DNA from 3 places in the Alcanivorax sp. IL2 genome. Region 2 is predicted to be linked to each of the others. Evidence: predicted binding sites of a transcription regulator. Region 2 holds the regulator's gene; each other region holds the start of a gene.
The links. The regulator LexA, encoded in region 2, represses DNA repair genes until DNA is damaged. The targets are predictions, from matches to a motif close to TACTGTNTANNTANACAGTA.
Positions count from the first base shown of each region.

Region 1: a site for LexA is predicted at 1,175-1,194, ahead of ruvC (crossover junction endodeoxyribonuclease RuvC). Genes of this name have one in related genera too.
Region 3: a site for LexA is predicted at 3,420-3,439, ahead of umuD (translesion error-prone DNA polymerase V autoproteolytic subunit). Genes of this name have one in related genera too.

Region 1 covers NZ_CP179932.1:3,093,606-3,100,301, forward strand. Annotated here, with positions in the region: gene ruvA (Holliday junction branch migration protein RuvA) at 1-588, opposite strand, end outside; gene ruvC (crossover junction endodeoxyribonuclease RuvC) at 611-1,129, opposite strand; gene ACMG4N_RS14320 (YebC/PmpR family DNA-binding transcriptional regulator) at 1,333-2,076, opposite strand; gene aspS (aspartate--tRNA ligase) at 2,143-3,906, opposite strand; gene ACMG4N_RS14330 (HU family DNA-binding protein) at 4,275-4,649, shown strand; gene ACMG4N_RS14335 (PA4642 family protein) at 4,848-5,153, shown strand; gene ACMG4N_RS14340 (hypothetical protein) at 5,461-6,684, shown strand; gene ACMG4N_RS14345 (class I SAM-dependent methyltransferase) at 6,684-6,696, shown strand, end outside.
Region 2 covers NZ_CP179932.1:2,013,664-2,020,359, reverse strand. Annotated here, with positions in the region: gene topA (type I DNA topoisomerase) at 1-229, opposite strand, end outside; gene ACMG4N_RS09435 (universal stress protein) at 501-947, shown strand; gene ACMG4N_RS09430 (cyclic nucleotide-binding domain-containing protein) at 1,106-1,756, opposite strand; gene lexA (transcriptional repressor LexA) at 2,075-2,689, shown strand; gene ACMG4N_RS09420 (DUF1499 domain-containing protein) at 2,721-3,137, shown strand; gene ACMG4N_RS09415 (TatD family hydrolase) at 3,085-3,915, shown strand; gene ACMG4N_RS09410 (DUF6482 family protein) at 3,987-4,292, opposite strand; gene ACMG4N_RS09405 (glutaredoxin family protein) at 4,333-4,557, opposite strand; gene rlmKL (bifunctional 23S rRNA (guanine(2069)-N(7))-methyltransferase RlmK/23S rRNA (guanine(2445)-N(2))-methyltransferase RlmL) at 4,557-6,668, opposite strand.
Region 3 covers NZ_CP179932.1:1,889,077-1,895,772, forward strand. Annotated here, with positions in the region: gene ACMG4N_RS08865 (hypothetical protein) at 62-1,003, shown strand; gene ACMG4N_RS08870 (hypothetical protein) at 1,715-2,119, opposite strand; gene ACMG4N_RS08875 (hypothetical protein) at 2,206-2,559, shown strand; gene ACMG4N_RS08880 (YegP family protein) at 2,900-3,229, shown strand; gene umuD (translesion error-prone DNA polymerase V autoproteolytic subunit) at 3,460-3,891, shown strand; gene umuC (translesion error-prone DNA polymerase V subunit UmuC) at 3,896-5,161, shown strand; gene ACMG4N_RS08895 (hypothetical protein) at 5,247-6,203, shown strand; gene ACMG4N_RS08900 (hypothetical protein) at 6,237-6,696, opposite strand, start outside.

The DNA of each region.
Region 1 (6,696 bases), 1.1 Mb from region 2:
GCTTTTCAGCGCCTGCCGGATCAGTTGCTCACTGCTGGCACCTTCTTGCGCCACCTTGCCAACGGCAGCAGCGGCATCCTTGTTGCGATACCCCAGCGCTTCCAGGGCGGCAATGGCGTCGGAGCGGGCATCGTCGGGCTGAGCCAGCGACACCTGGCCCGGCAGGGAGGTGGGACCACCATCAATCTTGTCGAGGCGGTCGCGCATTTCGATAACCAGTCGTTCGGCGGTTTTCTTGCCGATACCCGGCACCTTCACCAGTGAGGTGGTGTCCTGATCATGAATGCACTGTGCCAGCCGGTCTGCCTCGATGCCGGAGAGAATGGCCAGGGCCATTTTCGGCCCCACGCCATTAACCTTGATCAGCGCCCGAAACAGTTCCCGCTCATAGCGATCGGCAAAGCCATACAGTAACTGGGCATCTTCGCGCACCACGAAATGGGTATGCAGGGTCAAAGACTCACCGGTGTCCGGCAGATCGTAGAAGACCGTCATGGGGGCTTCCACTTCGTAGCCCACCCCGTTCACATCCAGCAGCAGCACTGGCGGGCGTTTCTCGAGCAGGGTTCCGCGCAATTGTCCTATCATGGCTGTGTCATCACCGTACTTTTCACCGTATTCGTCCGTTTCTTACCGCGGTGGCGCCGCCCATACGCGCCAACGACACGCGCATGTGGGCATGACACAGGGCGATGGCCAACGCGTCAGCCGCATCTTCCTGAGGGCGTTTTTCCAGACCCAGCAGGTATTTGACCATTTCCGCCACCTGCCCTTTTTCCGCGCCACCGCGCCCTACCACTGCCTGCTTCACCTGACGGGCAGAATATTCAAACACCGGCAGCGAGGCCTGCATCACCGCCGCAATGGCCGCCCCCCGGGCCTGCCCCAGTTTCAGGGCAGAATCCGCATTGCGAGCCATGAACACCTTTTCAATACTCACTTCCGCCGGGCCGTATTCCATCACCACCTGATGAATGCCGGTAAAGATCTCGCCCAGGCGCGGGGGAATCTCCTTGTGGGTCGTGGCAATGGTGCCAAAGGCCACCGCCCGACTGCGGTTCCCCACCTGCTCCACCAGCCCGTAGCCGGTACGCCGGGAGCCGGGGTCGATCCCCAGTAGTAATGCCATAAGCCGCTGACCCGAAAATAAAAAGCTGGCCCAGTTGTACCTGACAGCTGTCCATATGTCCAGTTGAAGCAGCTTCTAGCTTCTAGCTTCTAGCTTCTAGCTTCTAACAGGATTGTGGCCCGGACCGAAAGATACACAAGCCAGATAACAAAAAACCCCGACTCTGCGGGGTTTTTGTTTTTCTGGTAGCTAGCAGCTCGTAGCTACCCCTCTTCTTCCGCCGGCCAGCTGGCGTTGGTATAGACGTTCTGCACGTCGTCCAGATCTTCCAGCATGTCGATCATCTTATGAACGGTTTCGGCGGTATCCGTATCCATCTCCGCTTCCGTGGAAGGGTGCATGGTCACTTCCGCATCAGCAAACTCCAGACCGGCTTCACGCAGGGCATCGATCACATCACCGAACTGCTTGTCCGGGGTGGTGATCACCAGGAAGCTGCCGTCGTCGTTTTCTTCAACGTCCTCGGCACCGGCTTCCAGGGCCACTTCCATCAGCTTGTCTTCGTCCACGCCACCGGGCTCGAAGAAGATCTCGCCGCGCTTGGTGAACAGGAAGGCCACGGAGCCACTGGTACCCAGGTTACCGGCAAACTTGGAGAACGCATGACGCACCTCGGCCACGGTGCGGTTCACGTTGTCGGTCATGGTTTCCACCAGTACCGCCACGCCACCCTTGCCGTAGCCTTCGTAGGTGATCTCTTCCATGTTGCCATCGTCATCACCGCCAGCACCACGCTTGATGGCCCGGTCGATGGTGTCGCGGGTCATGTTCTGACCCAGCGCCTTGTCCACCGCTGCCCGCAGTCGCGGGTTGTCGGCCGGCTCGCCGCCGCCCATTCTGGCCGCCACGGTGATTTCGCGAATCAGTTTGGTAAAGATCTTACCGCGCTTGGCATCCTGGGCCGCCTTGCGATGTTTGATATTGGCCCATTTACTGTGTCCTGCCATGGTGTCTCCCGTAATTGCTACGAACAGACCGGCGCGAGATAAGTCGCGCCGCCGGTTGTTATCGAATCAGTTATCGTCCTTGCGAACCTGTACACCAACTTCACGCAGCTGCTTGTTGTCCACCGGCGAAGGCGCGTTGGTCATGGTGCAGGCTGCAGTCTGTGTCTTCGGGAAGGCAATCACATCACGGATCGACTCGCTGCCGGTCATCAGCATGACCATGCGATCCAGACCGAAGGCCAGGCCACCATGTGGCGGCGCGCCGTATTTCAGGCCGTCGAGCAGGAAGCCGAATTTTTCATCAGCCTCTTCATCGGAAATACCCAGCGCCTCAAACACTGTGCGCTGCATCGCCGGGTTGTGGATACGGATGGAACCACCACCCAGCTCGGTGCCGTTGAGCACCATGTCATAGGCACGAGACAGCGCCCCTTCCGGGTTGCTTTTCAGTTCTTCCGGGCTGCAGCTGGGCATGGTGAAGGGGTGATGCAACGCGTAGTACTGGCCGTCATCCTCTTCGAACATGGGGAAATCCACCACCCACAACGGCGACCAGTCACCCTGCACCAGGTTCAGGTCGTGGCCGACCTTGACGCGCAGCGCCCCCAGGGCTTCGTTGACAATCTTGGCCTTGTCGGCACCAAAGAAGATCAGGTCGCCGGTCTCGGCTCCGGTGCGCTCAAGGATCCCCTGAATCGCCTCTTCGGTGAGGAATTTGAGGATCGGCGACTGCAGGCCTTCTGCACCCGCAGCCAGGTCGTTGACCTTGATATAGGCCAGACCCTTGGCACCGTAGATGCTGACGAACTTGGTATAGCCGTCGATATCCTTGCGCGACAGGCTGCACCCACCCGGTACTTTCATGGCCGCCACCCGGCCTTTCGGATCGTTGGCCGGGCCGGAGAACACCTTGAAGTCCACACCGGCCAGCAGGTCGGCGATGTCGATCAGTTCCAGCGGGATGCGCAGATCCGGCTTGTCGGAACCAAAGCGCTGCATGGCTTCGGAAAACGGCATACGCGGGAAGTCCGGCAGCTCCACATCAAGCAGCTCCTTGAACACCGAGCGGACCATGCGTTCGGTGATGCCCATGATGTCTTCTTCCTCCACAAAGGAGGCTTCCAGATCGATCTGGGTGAATTCCGGCTGACGATCCGCGCGCAGGTCCTCATCGCGGAAGCACTTGGCGATCTGGTAGTAACGGTCGAACCCGGCCACCATCAGCAGCTGCTTGAACAGCTGTGGAGACTGCGGCAACGCGAAGAAGCTACCGGGATGGGTACGGCTGGGCACCAGGTAGTCGCGCGCGCCCTCGGGGGTAGCACGAGTCAGGATCGGCGTTTCCACATCCATGAAGCCTTCGCCTTCCAGGAAGGCGCGGACCACATGGGTAAGACGCGAGCGGAACTGGAAGTTGCGCAGCACTTCAGGCCGGCGCAGGTCCATGTAGCGGTACTTGAGGCGCACCTCTTCACCGGCGGCGGAATGGGCATCGAGCTCGAACGGCGGCGTTTCTGCCTCGTTGAGAATGGTCAGTTCCTTGCCCAGCACTTCGATATCGCCAGTGGACATCTTGCTGTTACGCACCGCTTCGTCACGCATACGCACCCGGCCGCTCAGGCGGACCACGTACTCACTGCGAACCTTGTCGGCCAGCGCAAAGGCTTCCACGGTGTCCGGATCGAACACCACCTGCACCAGACCATTACGGTCTCGCAGGTCGAGGAAAATCACCCCACCGTGGTCACGGCGGCGACTGACCCAACCGCAAAGCTCAACTGTTTCTCCATCGTGGGAGGCTCGCAAATCACCGCAATAATGGCTTCGCATGCTTAACTTCCGCTTGTATTTCTGAGGGCGCCACCCGGAGCCGACCGCATCTGTCGGCAGTGCCAGTCCCCGGGTCGCTGAAAAAGGCGCCACAGTATAGCGATTCCACCGCCTGCGAGCCATGCCGGGGGGCGATTCCCTGCCAAACAGGCCACATCCGCCTCTTTTTTGTTGAAAGTCCGTAAAAAATAGTGGTTTGACGGCTTGTGCAGTGAAAATTCATGGCATATAACAGATGCGAACCAATTCAGTGGCCCTCTGAGTTTGCGCAGTCCAGGGGCGTACCTGACAGGGAAGCAAGACCGGTTCCCCGCCTTTCGGCGGAGACATACATTCTCAGGAAGACACCAAAAAGGGGTAAGTAATCCATGGCTGCAAAGAAAAAGACAGCTGCCAAAGCCACCAGCGCTACTGCGGCTCGCAAGGTTAAAACCATCACCGAACCGATGAACAAAACCCAGATCGTCAACCAGATCAGCGATACCACCGGCCTGACCAAGAAAGACGTCAACGCCGTATTCGATGAGCTGGCAGATATCATGGAAGGTCATCTGAAGAAACGCGGTGCTGGCCAGTTCACCCTGCCGGGCCTGATGAAAATCGTGACCCAGAAGAAACCCGCCACCAAGGCACGCAAGGGCATCAACCCGTTCACTGGTGAAGAAACCACTTTCGCCGCCAAGCCGGCCCGCACCATGGTAAAAGTGCGTCCGCTGAAAAAGCTCAAGGACATGGCATCCTGATGCCGCTTGCCACCGCCGGGCTCCGGCCCGGCGGTTGACCTTCTCTCTCCTCCACTGGCCCCTGGCCACCCCAGCCTCTATAATCCGCGCCCATCGACATATCGCTGACTGACCCTGGTTGTTCTCTGGCCAACCGCAGCCATCCTAGGCGCCAGCATCAGCCCCGTTCTTCTGTACCGGAATTCAAGGAGCGCGCCCATGGCAGAGCGTAAAGACAAGAAGAAGGTAATCGGCGAGCCGATGACCGACGAACAGATCAAGGTTTTCCTGGATTTCTCCAGCGAGGAGGGTGTGGACGCCGACTTCCACGTCCTTGAGAAGGCCTACCGTGCCTTGCGGTCCGAAGATTTCGGTCGTTTCATCGGGTTCTTCCAGGCACAGGGCCGGGATATCAATGCCCGCGACCCCCAGGGCCGCACGCTGCTGACCCATATCGACGGCCACCCGAAGTGCAGTGACTATGCTCAGTTACTGCGTGATGCCGGTGGCACACGCCAGGATTAAGACCCTCTCCCCCGCCGCCTGACCTTCTGTCGGGCGGCAACCAGCCAGATACATTTCCCAAGAAAAATACATACCCTCAGGAACTTGTTCACCGCCCAAGCCCATGGCATTGTTAAGCCATTACAAGGGCTATCGGGGCCCGGCGACCATGTCGCCTCTAATAACAGGGTATTGAGAGAGCCGGAAACGGCTTTCCTGTCCGTTTTTGTGGCAACTGCCTCCAGCAGGCATACGCAGCAAAGGCGATCACAGGTTGTATTCCATACCCTGATAAAACACACAACAACAACAAGAGCTGTAAACCATCATGACAGCATACCCTCAACGATTCTGGCATTCCCTGTGTCTGGTCGCGCTTTGCACATTGAGCTTGCAACTCCATGCGGCACGCGATGATGACTATGACGATGAAATGGATGAAGTGACCGCGGAAGAACTGCAAATGCAGGAGATTCCGGTGGATGAACGCATCTTCCAGGAAAAGTGGAACGAGGTTCCCTACAAGAAGAGCTACTTCACCTACACCGACGCGCAGATCCGCGAGAAATGGGATTACCTGATGCGTGGACTCAAGGTGCCCTACCCCTCCGCAGACTACATGCGTACCCAGTTCAAGAAATATCCGTTCATGTCGGAAGACATCCAGAACTGGGACGGCAAGGACTATGATGGCCTGGAGCGCCGTTATCTGGCGGTGTGGAGAATGTTCTTTGCCGGTGATTTCCAGCAAGCCCGGGAAGAAGGGTTGAAACTGGGCGCGATTGGCAAGATTCCTTCCCTGTTCTCCCAGCTGATGTATGCGATCTACCTGGCGGACCGTCAAAGCACCAAATACATGATGCTGCAGGACGTGGCCAACCAGGCCCAGGAATACTTCGAAGTCATGAAAGAGGCCGAGGATGACCCGGAAGTGGCCCCGATCGTGGCCACCGTGAAACTGGGTTACGCCTACGCCATCGCCCGCATCGCCGAAGAATCCCCGGTGCCCATCGTGGTGGCTCGCCGCTATATCGGCAAGATCAAGAACAGCGCCGAAGAAGTTGTGGAAGTGATGCCGGAACAACCTCTGGCGCACGCTTTCCGCGCTGGCGTCGATGCCGGCATCATGCGTCGGGTGGGCAAATTCACCGGCCGCATGACCTACGGTGCCCGCACCACCACGGTGGAAGATTCCTTCGCCGAAGCACTGGAAATGGCCGGCGACATTCCGATTGTTAACTATGAGTACGCCAATGCGTTGATTTACATGAACCGCAAGCGCGACCTCAACGAGGCAATCAGCTACCTGGAAAAGGCCATGAAGATCCGTCCCGAGTTCTCCATGGACGCCCTGGACGTGATGTATTCCTACAAGCGCCTGCAGGAAGTACGGCTTTATGCCCTGAACTTCCGCAGCTTCCGCAAGTTTGAAAAGCTGCGTCGCAAGTTCAGCAAGCAAACAGACCGCAACCTGACCAGCATCATCAGCGAACCGCTGAGCATGGACATGCTGAATAACCCGGAAAAATATGTCCTCCCTGAGCGTGGCTAATGTCACTCTATG
Region 2 (6,696 bases):
GGGCCTTGGCCTTCTTCTTTTTATAGGCCTCGCGCTCTTCCTTGGGCAGGGAGCGGGTGTAGGCCGCTTCCTTGGCGCGCTCCTGAGGGGTGCTCTTCTTGGAGCCACCACTGACCGGCAGATCGCGTACGTGGCCGACACTGGACTTCACTACGAAGTCGTCGCCCAGGTAGCGGTTGATGGTCTTGGCCTTGGCAGGCGACTCCACAATAACAAGAGTTTTTCCCATTCTCAGGTTCTCAATGGCGGCGGTTTGTTGAACAGAGCGCACCAACTACAGTGCCCCGATATGGCGGTCACACAGGCGGCGCCAGTCTTCTTCGGGCGCTATTTAGACAGCGCCGGTATGGCCGGGTCAAGCTCTGCTGTCACCGACCGTCCTTTTTTAGTAGTAGACCAGAGAGAGGGTCCCCGGCAACCCTCCCAGTGAGAAACAGGTTCTGGCAAGCCACCCAAAGAGCGTTATACTGCGGGAAAGACACCGTTTCAGGGAGAGAACCGTGCCCAGTCCCTATCGCCGAATTCTGGTCGCCATTGATTGCAGTGATGAGTCTGCCCAGGTGTTGTCCCGGGCCGCCGGGGTACTCTCAGGCAATGATGGTGAACTGCATCTGATCCATGTGATCGAGCCCCTGGCCCTGGCCTATGGTGCCGATGTGCCCATGGATGTGACCGATCTGCAAAGTGGCCTGATGACACAGGCCCGGGAAACCGCCGACACCTATGCCGGCCGGTATCAGATACCCGCCGATAATGTCCATGTGGAGCTGGGTTCCATCGAGAAGACCATCCTTGATCAGGCAGACAAGCTGGACGCCGATCTGATCGTGGTCGGCAGCCACACCCGCAGCGGCCTGGCCCTGCTACTGGGCTCTACCGCCCGCGGCCTGGTACCGGGGGCGCATTGCGATGTGTTGGCGGTGAAAGTGGATCAGAAAGGCAGTTAATAGTTAACAGTGAATAGTTAATAGCGCGCGTGCCGGCGCATCCCTGACTGAAACGTAAGAGGCCGCGTCCATCCCCTGGACGCGGCCTCTTGCGTTCACAAAACAGAAAACCTGTTCCGCGAAACTGTTCACTATTCACTGTTAACTATTAACTGCCTTCACGTTAGCTGCAACGCCCCCGTCCCTTCCGCTCCCTCTTCGTTCCAGCGACATAGCAGCTCCGCCAGGCCCTGGGCCTGCACCTTGAGGGCGGCCAGTTCTTCGCGGCTGCCTTTTTCGCCATGGAAAACCGGAAGTTTGCGCATAGACTGAACCAGTTCATGATCTGGCGACTGCATACGTTTGACTTCCAGGGTCCAGCGGATGTGATGAACGATCATGTGAAAGAACGCCAGCCGGGTGGTCAACGAATAAGGGCTGTCATCCTCATTGAATTCATTGAAATCCAGGCTCACCAATACCGCTTCACGGGCAGTCTCTGACACCTTGATAGTGGCGCTGCGCGGGGTGCCGAGCAACATGGAAAGGGTGCCAAAAACTTCCCCCGGCGATACGTAATAAAGCGGCGCTTCGCCGGTGGTATCAGACAGCACTTCAAGCTGCCCTCGCAGCAGGAAATACAGGGTGGAATCCACATCCCCGGCACGAATCACAGTATCACCGGAACCGGCTACCCAAAGGCGGGTATTGTGCTCAAGCTGGGCAAATTCGCTTTGATCGTCACGGGCAATTTCATTGAAAAACGGAACACCGGATAACAGCTGCCGGATCCGTTGTTGGCCGAAGTCATTATTATTGGCCTGCTCCATCTACTATCCCCAGGTCTGATGGAATTATTATCGAAGAGCCTGCCTGCAGGGCGAATCAACACAAAGACCCGCAACCATCCAGACGCTCCTTGCATTATGCTAGTGCCACCGCAGTCACAGGGCAACGATATCCTCCCGAAAGCGATGAAATTCAGCCCACCACAACTGTTCAAATAGCACTGTTCATATTATCAGTACCTATGCTAGCATCGGTTTTGTAGCACTGTTTGTCAGCCTTGGCTGACAGCCTGGTTAGCCAGAAGCGTCGATGACGCCCGGGTATGGAACCGAAATCCTGCGGGAAACATGGAGAAGGTTATGAGCAGCAAACTCACCGATCGCCAGCAACAGGTGCTGGACTGTATCCGCGAATGTATCGCCGATACCGGTATGGCACCCACTCGCGCGGAAATTGCCGACATCATGGGCTTTCAGTCCAAAAATGCCGCCTCTGACCATTTGCGAGCCCTGGAACGCAAGGGCTTTATCAAACTCCACAGTGACCGCTCCCGGGGCATTCAATTGCTCGACAATGCTTACTGGTCGGAAGAAGAATTACCGATAGTCGGCAAAGTGGCCGCAGGGGTCCCCATTGAGGCCATCGAAAATGTGGAACGCACCGTGCCGGTGCCCCAGGGTCTGTTCAAGCAACGCCCTACTTACCTGTTGAAGGTACAGGGCGACAGCATGATCGAAGCAGGCATCTTTGATGGCGACCTGATTGCCGTGCGCAAATCCAACGTGGCACGCTCCGGAGAGATCGTGGTTGCCCGCATTGACGAAGAAGTCACAGTGAAGACCCTAAAGTTGAATAAATCCAGCGCCACCCTGTTACCGGCTAATGAAGCTTATGAGCCCATCAAGGTGCCGGCTGATCAACTGATCATCGAGGGGATTTTCGTGGGGTTGATCCGTGATCCGAATTCTTACTAGTGCCATTCTGCTATTTATGAGTGTTGCCGCCATGTCCGATACGCATCTGCTCGCTCCCTGCCCGGATTCGCCCAACTGCGTCTCCAGCCTGGCCAAAGACGAAGATCGCCGGGTAGCGCCTCTGCAAGTAGCAAAAACTCGCAAGGCCAGCATGACTCGTCTACAGGCTCTGCTGCGGCAGCTTGACCGCGTCGAGTTCGATGTGGTCGGCCAGTCCCGTATTCAGGCCCGCTTCTCCAGCCGACTGCTGCGTTTCGTGGATGATGTGACCTTCTATATTCGTGAAGACGGCGTGGTAGAGGTTCGTTCCGCATCGCGAGTGGGCTACTGGGATTTAGGTGCCAACCGTCGTCGGGTAGAATCCCTGCGCGAACAACTGGCGGAGCAGGCCCCTGATGAAAGAACCTCACACTACTCACTGCAAGACCGACATTCCCCATTGGGCTGATATCGGCGTCAATCTGACCGACAAGCAGTTCCGGGATGATCAGGATGAGGTACTCGAACGGGCCCGTTCTGCCGGGGTGACCTGGCAACTACTGACCGGCACCAATGTGGACGAATCCCGCCTGGCCATGGAGCTGGCCAGCCAGCACGATGACCTGTTTTCCACTGCCGGCCTGCATCCCCATAGCGCCCGTTTCTACTCCCCTGCCCTGGAAAAGGAGCTACGGGAATTGCTAACCCAGAAATCCGTAAAAGCCGCCGGCGAAATGGGGCTGGATTTCAATCGTGACTTTTCCCCACGCCCGGACCAGGAACGTGCCTTCGAGGCCCAGCTCGCCCTGGCTGTGGAATACCGGCTACCGGTGTTTCTCCACGAACGCGATGCCCACGAGCGCTTTGCACCCATTCTGAAAGCCCACCGGGATCACCTTGTCGGTGCGGTCGTACACTGCTTTACCGGCTCGCGTCAGGCGCTTTTCGATTATCTGGATCTGGATTGCCACATCGGCATCACCGGCTGGGTGTGCGATGAGCGCCGCGGCAAGCCGCTGGCCGAGCTGGTGCACAATATCCCGGATAACCGGCTGTTGCTGGAAACCGATGCCCCCTATCTGTTGCCCCGCGACCTGCCGGAACCCCCTCCGAAAAAACGGCGCAATGAACCTTCATTGCTACCCTGGATTGGCAAACGGGTGGCGACTTTGCGGGAGCAGGATGTGGCCAGCGTAGCGCAGTTGACCTCTGCCAATGCCCGAGCGCTGTTTACACCTAACCTCTGACTCCAGGCATCCAGGATCCCATTCTTTGTTGTGGGAGGCCCCCAATCCGACGGCTTGGGCCTGGCAACGTTTCAGCTCTGGCTTCGCCAGTGAAAGCGCACCCGAAGGGGCGGGATCACCTCCCCTTCGGGCTGGCCAACCATTTCCGCATGGGCGGAATGATGCAGCAGATGTGCCGTGCCAGTGGACAGGGTCTGGAGCTGGTTATTGGCATGCTCCGGGCCATTAAAGCGCATAATTTTGCCGCTGTCGTCGGCCACCCAGTACCAGGTATCGCCGAAGCGGACCTTGACCGTGCACACCGACAGGCAGGCCGAGAAAATCTCGACTTCATCGGCCTTGCGCTTGTGCAGTTTTTTGGGGCTTATCGTTTCCATGGCAACAATGATGATCTTGCCGCTGTGAAGCCTGCATCAATCAGCCTGCCAGAAACTGCTGTACATCCAGCAGACTGAATGGCCAGCCCAGCTCCCGCCCCTCTTTCATCAGCACGGGAATGCGTTCGCCATAGCGAGCCAGCAGATCATCGTCCTCGGCCACATCAACCAGTGTCAGCGTGAGATCCGGTGCCACAGTGGACACCAGCTCACGGGCCTGATCGCAGAGGTGGCAGCCCACCGTGGTGTAAAGCACTACGCTCATCAGTCCTCCACATGCCGAATGGCATAGCAGACATGAATCCTGTCATTCCGGCGAAAATCTTCCGGGATGCTCCAGCGGGAAATATCATCTACCTGATACCACTTGCTGATACTCGGGTCGAGTTCAAAACGGCGGTAGTTGCAGGAGAAATACAGTACCCCGCCCGGCTCGAGCCGGCGCATGATCTTGCGGATCAACTCACCATGGTGCTCTTCCACCACGAAGTCACTGCGCGACTTGTTGTTGGAAAAAGTGGGCGGATCACAGAACACCAGATCGAACTGCTCCTGACATTCGTCCAGCCAGCGCATGGTATCAGCGCGGACCAGCTCATGCTGGTCAGTGGAAAAGCCGTTGGCGGCCAGGTTGCAGGCCGCCCATTCCAGATAACGCTTGGAGGCATCCACGGTGACAGTGCGTTTGGCGCCGCCAACAGCCGCATGCACGGTGGCTGAGCCGGTGTAGGCAAACAGGTTGAGGAAGCGCTTGCCACCGGCTTCCTCGGCAATCTTCAGCCGCGTGGGACGGTGATCGAGGAACAGTCCCGTATCCAGATAGTCCTGCAAGTTGATGAGCAGCTGGGCCTGGCCTTCGCGCACCAGCCGGTAACGCCCCTGGCCATCCAGCTTCTGATACTGCTGGTTGCCTTTCTGGCGCTCCCGGGTACGCAGGTGCACCTGTTCGCGATGCACCCCCAAGGCCGCCCGGACAGCGGTGACCGCCAGATCCCGTCGCTGTTTGGCCTTCTCCGGGTCCACGGTTTTCGGCGCCTTGAATTCCTGCACCAGCACCTGGTCACCATAGATGTCCACGGCCACATTGAACTCGGGCAGGTCTCGATCGTAGAGGCGATAGCACTGGATATCTTCGCGTTCCAGCCAGCGGCGCAGGTGTTTGCCATTCTTGCGCAGGCGGTTGACCAGCGGCTGCGCCCCTTCCGGCACCTCAAAGGCGGATGACTCGGCGATGGTCACCACCTCCACCGGCGCCGGCTGGCGAGAGTGATACAGGCGAATGAAGTTGTTGAACGGCCCGTTTTTCAGTCGCCACTGGCTCTGCAGGTCCATGCCGGAGCGATCCATGACTTCCGCGTCAGCGCCAAGCAACACCGCTTGCCAGTTCGGCGCCAGTTTGGCCAGCAACCGGCCCAGGGCGAAATGCAGCCAGCCGGCCTGTTGCTGCTCGTCAAGACGCTCGCCCCAGGGCGGGTTCGCTACCAGCAAGCCCTGCTCGGCAAAATCCCGGGAACGCAGAGCGCCCAGTTCCCGGCGTTCGAAATGAATGACCTGACGCACCCCCGCCCGATCGGCATTCTGCTGGGCCAGCTGGATCGCCCGGCCATCCACATCAAATCCCTTCAGGGACATCTCCGGCAGCGGCTGGCGTGCGCTTTCGGCAGCCTCTTCCATGGCATCCTGCCAGAGCTGACGGCGACACGCCCGCCACTGCTGGAAGCCATAATGCTGGCGCTGGGCACCCGCCGCCCAGCCGGCAGCGATCTGTGCGGCTTCTATCAACAGGGTGCCGGAGCCGCAGAACGGGTCCATTAGCGCTGCCGGATGATTGCCCTGGCGCCAACCGGCGGCCCACAACATGGCGGCGGCCAGGGTCTCGCGCAGAGGCGCCCGACCGCCGGCCAACCGATAACCACGCCGATGCAAGGGATCGCCAGCCAGATCCAGCCACAGATGCGCCTCATTGGGATCCAGCCGGGCCCGGATACAGCAACTGCCACGGGCATCCCGGGATACCGTGAATTGTGGCGGCAGAGCCTGAATAAAGCGCTTGCTGCTGATGCGGTTATCCCCACGAACACCCGGTCCGTGCTCAAGATGGATATGCAGCGGCGCATCATTGCCCACCAAGGACAGCCAGTCCTGGCTGGCGGCCAGCTTTTCCGGTGCGATGTCCGGGGTGACGCCAAGGGTCGCCAGGGACAACAGCACCCGTTCTGCCAACCGCGACCACAGACAGACCCGAAGTGCATCCGCGGTACCGCCGGTAAATGCCACATGGGCACGGCCGGTTTCTGTTACCGATATGCCCAGTGACGACAGTTCATCGGCCAGCAACTCGGCGATACCGGGCATGCTGGTGGCCACAAATTCCATTACTGATACCTCGTAAGTGACTGTTTTA
Region 3 (6,696 bases), 120 kb from region 2:
TTTTTATGATAATTTTTAAATAAAAATTATTATGAAAAATTGGACGGTGAAGGTGAAAGCGGTGAAGAAGAAAGACGAAGGTCTGATTCGATACACACGCTATCTCCTGAGCGCAAACGAGCCCTCCCATGCAGCGACAAACATCCACCCGCTGAAAGACCCAAGACAAGCCACGCGCAATATGCTTGCCGAGCATTCGATAAGGCAGGCAGAGAGGCGCAGGGCTGGGCTAAGTGGTGGAGGGGTGAGAAATTACGCGCAAAGCTACGTTTTCGCACTGCCGAAAGATATTCCACAGCCCACAAAGAAACAATGGGCAGGAATAGCAGCTAGGGCAGTAAAAGCGATAGCGGAAGAAAACGAGATTGACCCGCAAAAGCTCTGGGACGTTACCGGGGTTGTCTTCCATGAAGAACCGACGAAAAGCAAAAACAACCATATTCACGTCATTGTCGGCAACATTGTTGATGGGAAGTATCACAAGGGGTTGACGCAAAAAAAATCCATATACGCCTCAAAACAAGCGTTTAATGATTACATGCTTGAAATCTTGGATGTTGACAATAAAAATTACCAAGCATTAAGCGAAGGACGTGATGACCCGCTATGGCTTGCCAGAAAGAAACAGGCAGAAAAAGAAGAAAAAACAATTATTGAAGCAAGAAAGAAGGCAAGGAAAGAAATCAAGATTGCTCAACTATGGAAGGACAAATATAACAAAGCCGGATTTAATGGGTTAAAGTTTGAGATGATGCTTAAAAAGCGAGAGATAGAAGAAAAAGAAGAAAAATTATCTGAGGATAGTGAATGGTTGTTATCAAAAATTGATAATTATGTGGATCAATGCAAAAGGCTATTGAAATACGTGGAAGAAGAAAACGACAAAAGAGTTAACTCAACTATCAAAAGAATTGAAAAAACTGAATTAGAGCTTGAAAAAGCAGGTTTGGAAGTGCCAAACGAAGAAGAAAGGCAAAGCCGCCGAAGAAAGCTTAGGCCATAATTCTTTGATAATCGGAATTTGAGAAAAAATAATTTGACAAAATAAAAAAATATGAAAACATTTTTTATAGGAATAAAAAAGAGCCGCTCTTGGCGACTCTTGGTATGGTGAGAAGAAGGTCTGTGGAAGGACTGACACCATACAAAAAATATTAACATTCATTTTTTGTATTTCAAGCCTTTCCACAAACAAACTTTTTAAAAAATAATTTTTTCACTATATCCGTCAATTTTTTGGATTCAAGATGTATTGGGAGATTGTCTATAAGTTTTATTCTTAGCGGTACAAGGGTTGTCTGCGTACCCGCGTATACTGGGGGCTGTCCCTGCCGAGGTGGAGATCTTGGCTTACACATTAGAGCGAGTCAATCAGGTGGTGCTGCTGACTAACGCTAATAACTGGACAAGGACGCAAGTAACAGTGCAGAGACTATCTTCACCAGATAGTTAAAGACTTGCTAAGCGACGCAAAGCCGGGGTTGGCACCCTGAGAGAGCAAACACTCAAAAGTGCTCCGGGCACACCCAAATTAAGAAAAATAGGGTGGATGTCATTAGGGGGACTTTGCTCTGCAAAGTAGTAAAACGCGCCCACGAGGGAACCGAGGGGAAGCATTATCTGGGGTTATGGTCTTTAACCTAACCAACGTCTTTCAGGGTTTAGAAAGAGAGAACAGAGAGGGTATATATAGAATTTTGCTGGGGCTGCTCGGTTAATAGTAGGAAGGATAGCGAGGGTCGGTGTCGTATTCTTGTCTGATTTTCATGTCTTGTATTTCTCTTTCATAATTACGCTGGAGTTTCTCTGCTTCTCTTCTTTGTTGCTGTAGGTCTTGCTCCATTTCTTTTTGGTGACGATTGTATTTTTCTTGGTCAGATCTCATCTGGTTCAGTTTGACTCGGTTATTCCAGTATTCGCTGCTGTCGTGGTAAGAGTCATTTGTTGGTGAGGAAGGGGTGTAGAATAGTTTCTTGGTGGCCCAGTCACTGGGCTGAAAACCTAGAGCACCGCAGGCTGAGCGGTCGAGGCCTGTTGTCCCAGCGCAAGGATCTTGTTTACTTGCGCACCCAGAAAGGAGAATTAGCGACGATGAGAAAATTACAATAGTCGTTTTCACGGTCTGTCTCGGGTTGAAATTACGCTATAGTCACTGTCCCATAATTCAAATCATTTGCCAAATGTCTATGTTAGGGATATTAGACTATGGATATTGAGAAAAGTTTGGATGAAGAACTACTAGAAAGTATCAATGATGAGAGGGGGAAATATTCTTCTGATTTCCTCTCGGAGATACGTCTTGAGCTATTGTTTAGGGGATACAAAGAAGTTAATGGGGTTTGGAAAAAGCTTGATAGGGATGCTGCTGTTGCGGAGCTTGGGGTTGTTGTGAAAGGGCTTATAGATCGTCTAGATGCGATTGAGAAAAGAGGAGGGGCTGCGACACGAGTTGTTGATCCCAAGTTTTTGAATCGTGCCTTTGCGATCTGGGGGCATTTTGTTGTGGCAAACTTGATTCTGGGCTTGTTCTTTGGGCTTGTGGCCCTGATTTTTGAATAAATGCTACAAAAGTTTGCTACAAAACGCCCAATAAAAAACCCCGCAAATCATTGAATTGGCGGGGTTTTTGTTTTTTGGCGGTGGGGGAGGGATTCGAACCCTATTTAGCAGGGCCTCATTGTGTCGCTATTCGCCCCAAAGCCCCGCAATCACTGGGCTACCATTCACTCCAAAGCCGCTATAACCCGCTATTTCAGGCTGTGTTTTCGACTCTTTTCCGACACATGCTGTTATGGGTCTAAGGCTTATGCTATGAATATGGTTGCTGCAGTACGTTGTGTGAGGCGCGTTTGCAGTAAGTCCTACCCAAGGTTGGGTAATAAAACCACAAGGAGACACCATGTCTGGCTACTACACCCTTTTCAAGAGCCCGAAAAACAACGAGTGGTACTTCAATCTCAAAGCCGGAAACCATGAGATCATTCTTCAATCGGAAGGGTATGCGGAAAAGTCCGGTGCCCTAAACGGCATTGAGTCAGTCCAAACTAATGGTCCCAAAGATGAGCGCTATGTGAGAAAAGAATCAGCCGCGGGTCACTGGTTCGTTCTTACCGCCCCTAACAATAAGATCATTGGAAGAAGTGAGATGTACCCTAATTCTACTGTCAGTGAGAAAGGCATAGATTCAGTGAAAGCCAACTCTCCTACAAAAGTCATCAAAGAAACATAACCTCCCTTGAATGTGGTTCAAAATAGCTGTCTATGTGATACATTTCACATCGCTGCATATGCGCACCCGTGCCTATATGTAGCACCTGACTGCGTCCAAACCTTGCGAGGCCATCCCCTGGCCTCGCTTTTTTGGCCGCCCGTCCGGTTCAAATAACATCATATTGATGGCCCCCTCACGCTTCCGGTTATACTGTCCATATAGACAGTGCTAATATCGGAGTTACCCCCATGAAAGCGGAATATCTCGGCAAAGCGGGAGAGTACCCCCTGCTTGAGCTGCCCCTGTTCGTCTCCACCATCAGCGCCGGGTTTCCCTCGCCGGCACAGGACCACATAGAACAGCGCCTGGACCTCAATACCCTGTGTATCGAGCATCCCAATGCCACCTTCTTCGCCAGGGCCACCGGGGATTCCATGATTGATTCCGGCATCTACCCGGGGGATATCCTCGTTGTCGATCGCGCTATTGAAGCCGGTCACGGTGATATCGTCATTGCTGCCCTGGAGGGTGACTTCACCGTCAAAGAGCTCTGTCTGCACCCCCAGCCCTGCCTCAAGCCCCACAACAAGGATTACCAGGCTATCCCACTGAGCGACGAAACCCAGCTGGACGTCTTCGGCGTCGTCACCTACGCCATCCACAAGACCTACCGGAAATAGCCCCATGTTCGCCCTCGTGGACTGCAACAACTTCTACGCCTCCTGCGAGACCCTGTTTCGCCCGGATCTGCGTGGCCGGCCCGTGGTGGTCCTCTCCAACAATGACGGCTGTGTCGTTGCCCGCTCTGCCGAAGCCAAGCGCCTGGGCATCAAAATGGGAGTGCCCGCCTTCGAGATCAAAAGGGAGATCCGCCGCTATGGCATCGTGGTGTTCTCATCGAACTACGCGCTTTACGCCGATATGTCCGCCCGCGTCATGGATACCCTGGAACAGCTCGCCCCAGAGGTAGAGGTCTACTCCATCGATGAAGCCTTTCTAGGGCTAGATGGCATTCCCGAACACCAGCTAGCCCCCTTAGGCTTTCAGATACGCCACACCATTAGCCGCCACCAGGGCCTAATGGTCTGTGTCGGCATCGCCCCAACCAAAACCCTTGCCAAGCTGGCCAACCATGGCGCCAAGCACTGGCCAGCCACCGGTGGCGTCGTTGCCCTCACGGAACGCAAACGCCAACGCAAGCTAATGAGCCTGCTACCGGTAAACGAAGTCTGGGGAGTAGGAGGGCGCCTTACCAAACGCCTGAACGCCCTGGGCATCCATACGGCGCTGGATCTGGCCGACACCAGCCAAAAAGCCATACACCGGGAATTCAACGTAGTACTGGCCCGGACCGTGAGAGAACTCAACGGTGAGCCCTGTATCCCCCTGGAACTGGCCCCACCCCCGAAGAAGCAAATTGTCTGTTCCCGGTCCTTCGGTGAGCGCGTCACCGACAAAACCACCATGCAACACGCCATCACCACCCACGCATGGCGAGCCGCCGAAAAGCTACGCGCCCAGCACATGGGCACCAAGCAACTGAGCATCTTTATCCGCACCAGCCCCTTCACACCAGGCGAACCCAAATACTCCAACATAGCCACCGGCAGATTCACCGCCCCCACGGCAGACGCTCGCGATCTGGTCGCCATAGCACGCAAACTGCTGGATGAAATCTGGCGCGATAACTACCGCTACGCCAAAGCTGGCGTAATGCTTGGTGATATCTGTGACCCTACCTTTCACCAGCCAAGCCTGTTTGATCCCCCTGTGAGTCCACAAAGAGAAAAAGTTATGGCAACCTGTGACAGGATCAATCAACTCGGGATCGGGAAGGTCTGGCTTGCAGCTCAAGGTATGGCATCACATAAGCCAGAATGGGGAATGAGAAGAAGCAATCTTTCGCCTGCATACACTACCCGCTGGAAATCTTTACTTTGTGCTTATTAAGTAATTATTAGATCTACATCAACACGGTAACGATAAATCAGCAGCCCCAATTAATTATTTTACTAGCAGCACCTCTGGAGAAGAGATGAATAGCTTGGAAAGTGAAGCCTTTGAGAGGCTCCGAGAGATTAAAAAAACAGATATAGAAATCGACGATAGCGACATTTCAATTTCAATAAACTCAATAAAAAATGAAATATGCAACACTTTAATTAGGTACCGTCGAATAACCGAAAGCGTTAGCCTTGTAACTTCTAGAAATCTCAAAGAAAGATATCGAACCTCATTTACCGATCTAGTAGAAGAGCTGGCTACTGTGCTATCAGGGCTTACTGTGACCTACCTTCTTGATGAGGAGAATCTAAAGACTTTCTTTAAAGAAAAAATAGATCACCTTGGTGCCATATTAAAGAGGTCTAAATATTTGACTGAGAAAGCCAGGGCGCAACGAAATATCATCACTGCCGGTGATGAAAATATTGTATTGGACGATGCCGCTCAAGCAAAAAGTTATCTTAACGACATAAGAAGCAAGTACATCGAAGTGCAAAAACTTCTTGATCATTCAAGAAAGGAGATTATTGATCGGCAGCTAGCGGACAGCGCATTGAGTTTTAGCGAGCTCTACTGCACCCATAAAAGGCATGAGGAGAACTGGTTTTGGGCTTTTTTTGCATCATGTTTTGTGATGCTTCTTATTGTCACGACAATCTACACAAGCAACGTGAGCAATTATAGTGGCAATGAGTTGTTAATGGTTGTCTTCAAAAAAATTCTTCTTATCTCTGCTGGTGCAACCTTCATGAAAGTGACTTATTCAAGGTTTCAGAGCGAAAGAAATCTGGGCATCCTTTATAATCATAGGCAAAAGGTCCTTCAGCAGTATAAAGGTTTTGAAGCAGCTATTGGAGATGACTCTAATGCAAAAAATGAATTCAGATTAGAAATTGCAAAATATATATTTTCTGACCCTGGACAGAACAAAAGCTCAGATGTTGACATGAACTCATATTCTTCAACCTTTTCAAAACTGATCAAATAAACAAGGCTATTAAAGCATATATGCTGCGCGGGTTTATTTTCTTGCTTCTATGGATTCCTCTTCATCTAGATTTTTTCCATTGAAAAGCCAATAAAAAAAAGCATGCTCACCTCTAAATGAGGTATATATTTTAAATATCAAATACGGGAGGTAGCACAGCAGTGCTCCCAAATAATAATAATCTTTATTCTTCACTCCGAACAAATCGTAGAACGTCCCCCCGTACATTGCGATACCTCCCAGCACCCCCAGCATTCCACCAACAAGAATAATGTATGAAAACCTCATTGAAAATTTTCTTATTGTCTTTGCCGAAGATATCCCCATAAAAAAAGATGAAAAAGTCATGATTATCAATGAGGCGACGAAAATAAATGACTTAAACGAATGCCTGAAATCCATTTTGGATATGAAAACGAAATCATCAATCCCTGCTATTCTCCCTTCAAACTCAGGCATAGCAGGAGATTCAGAACTTACAATGTTGACGTAC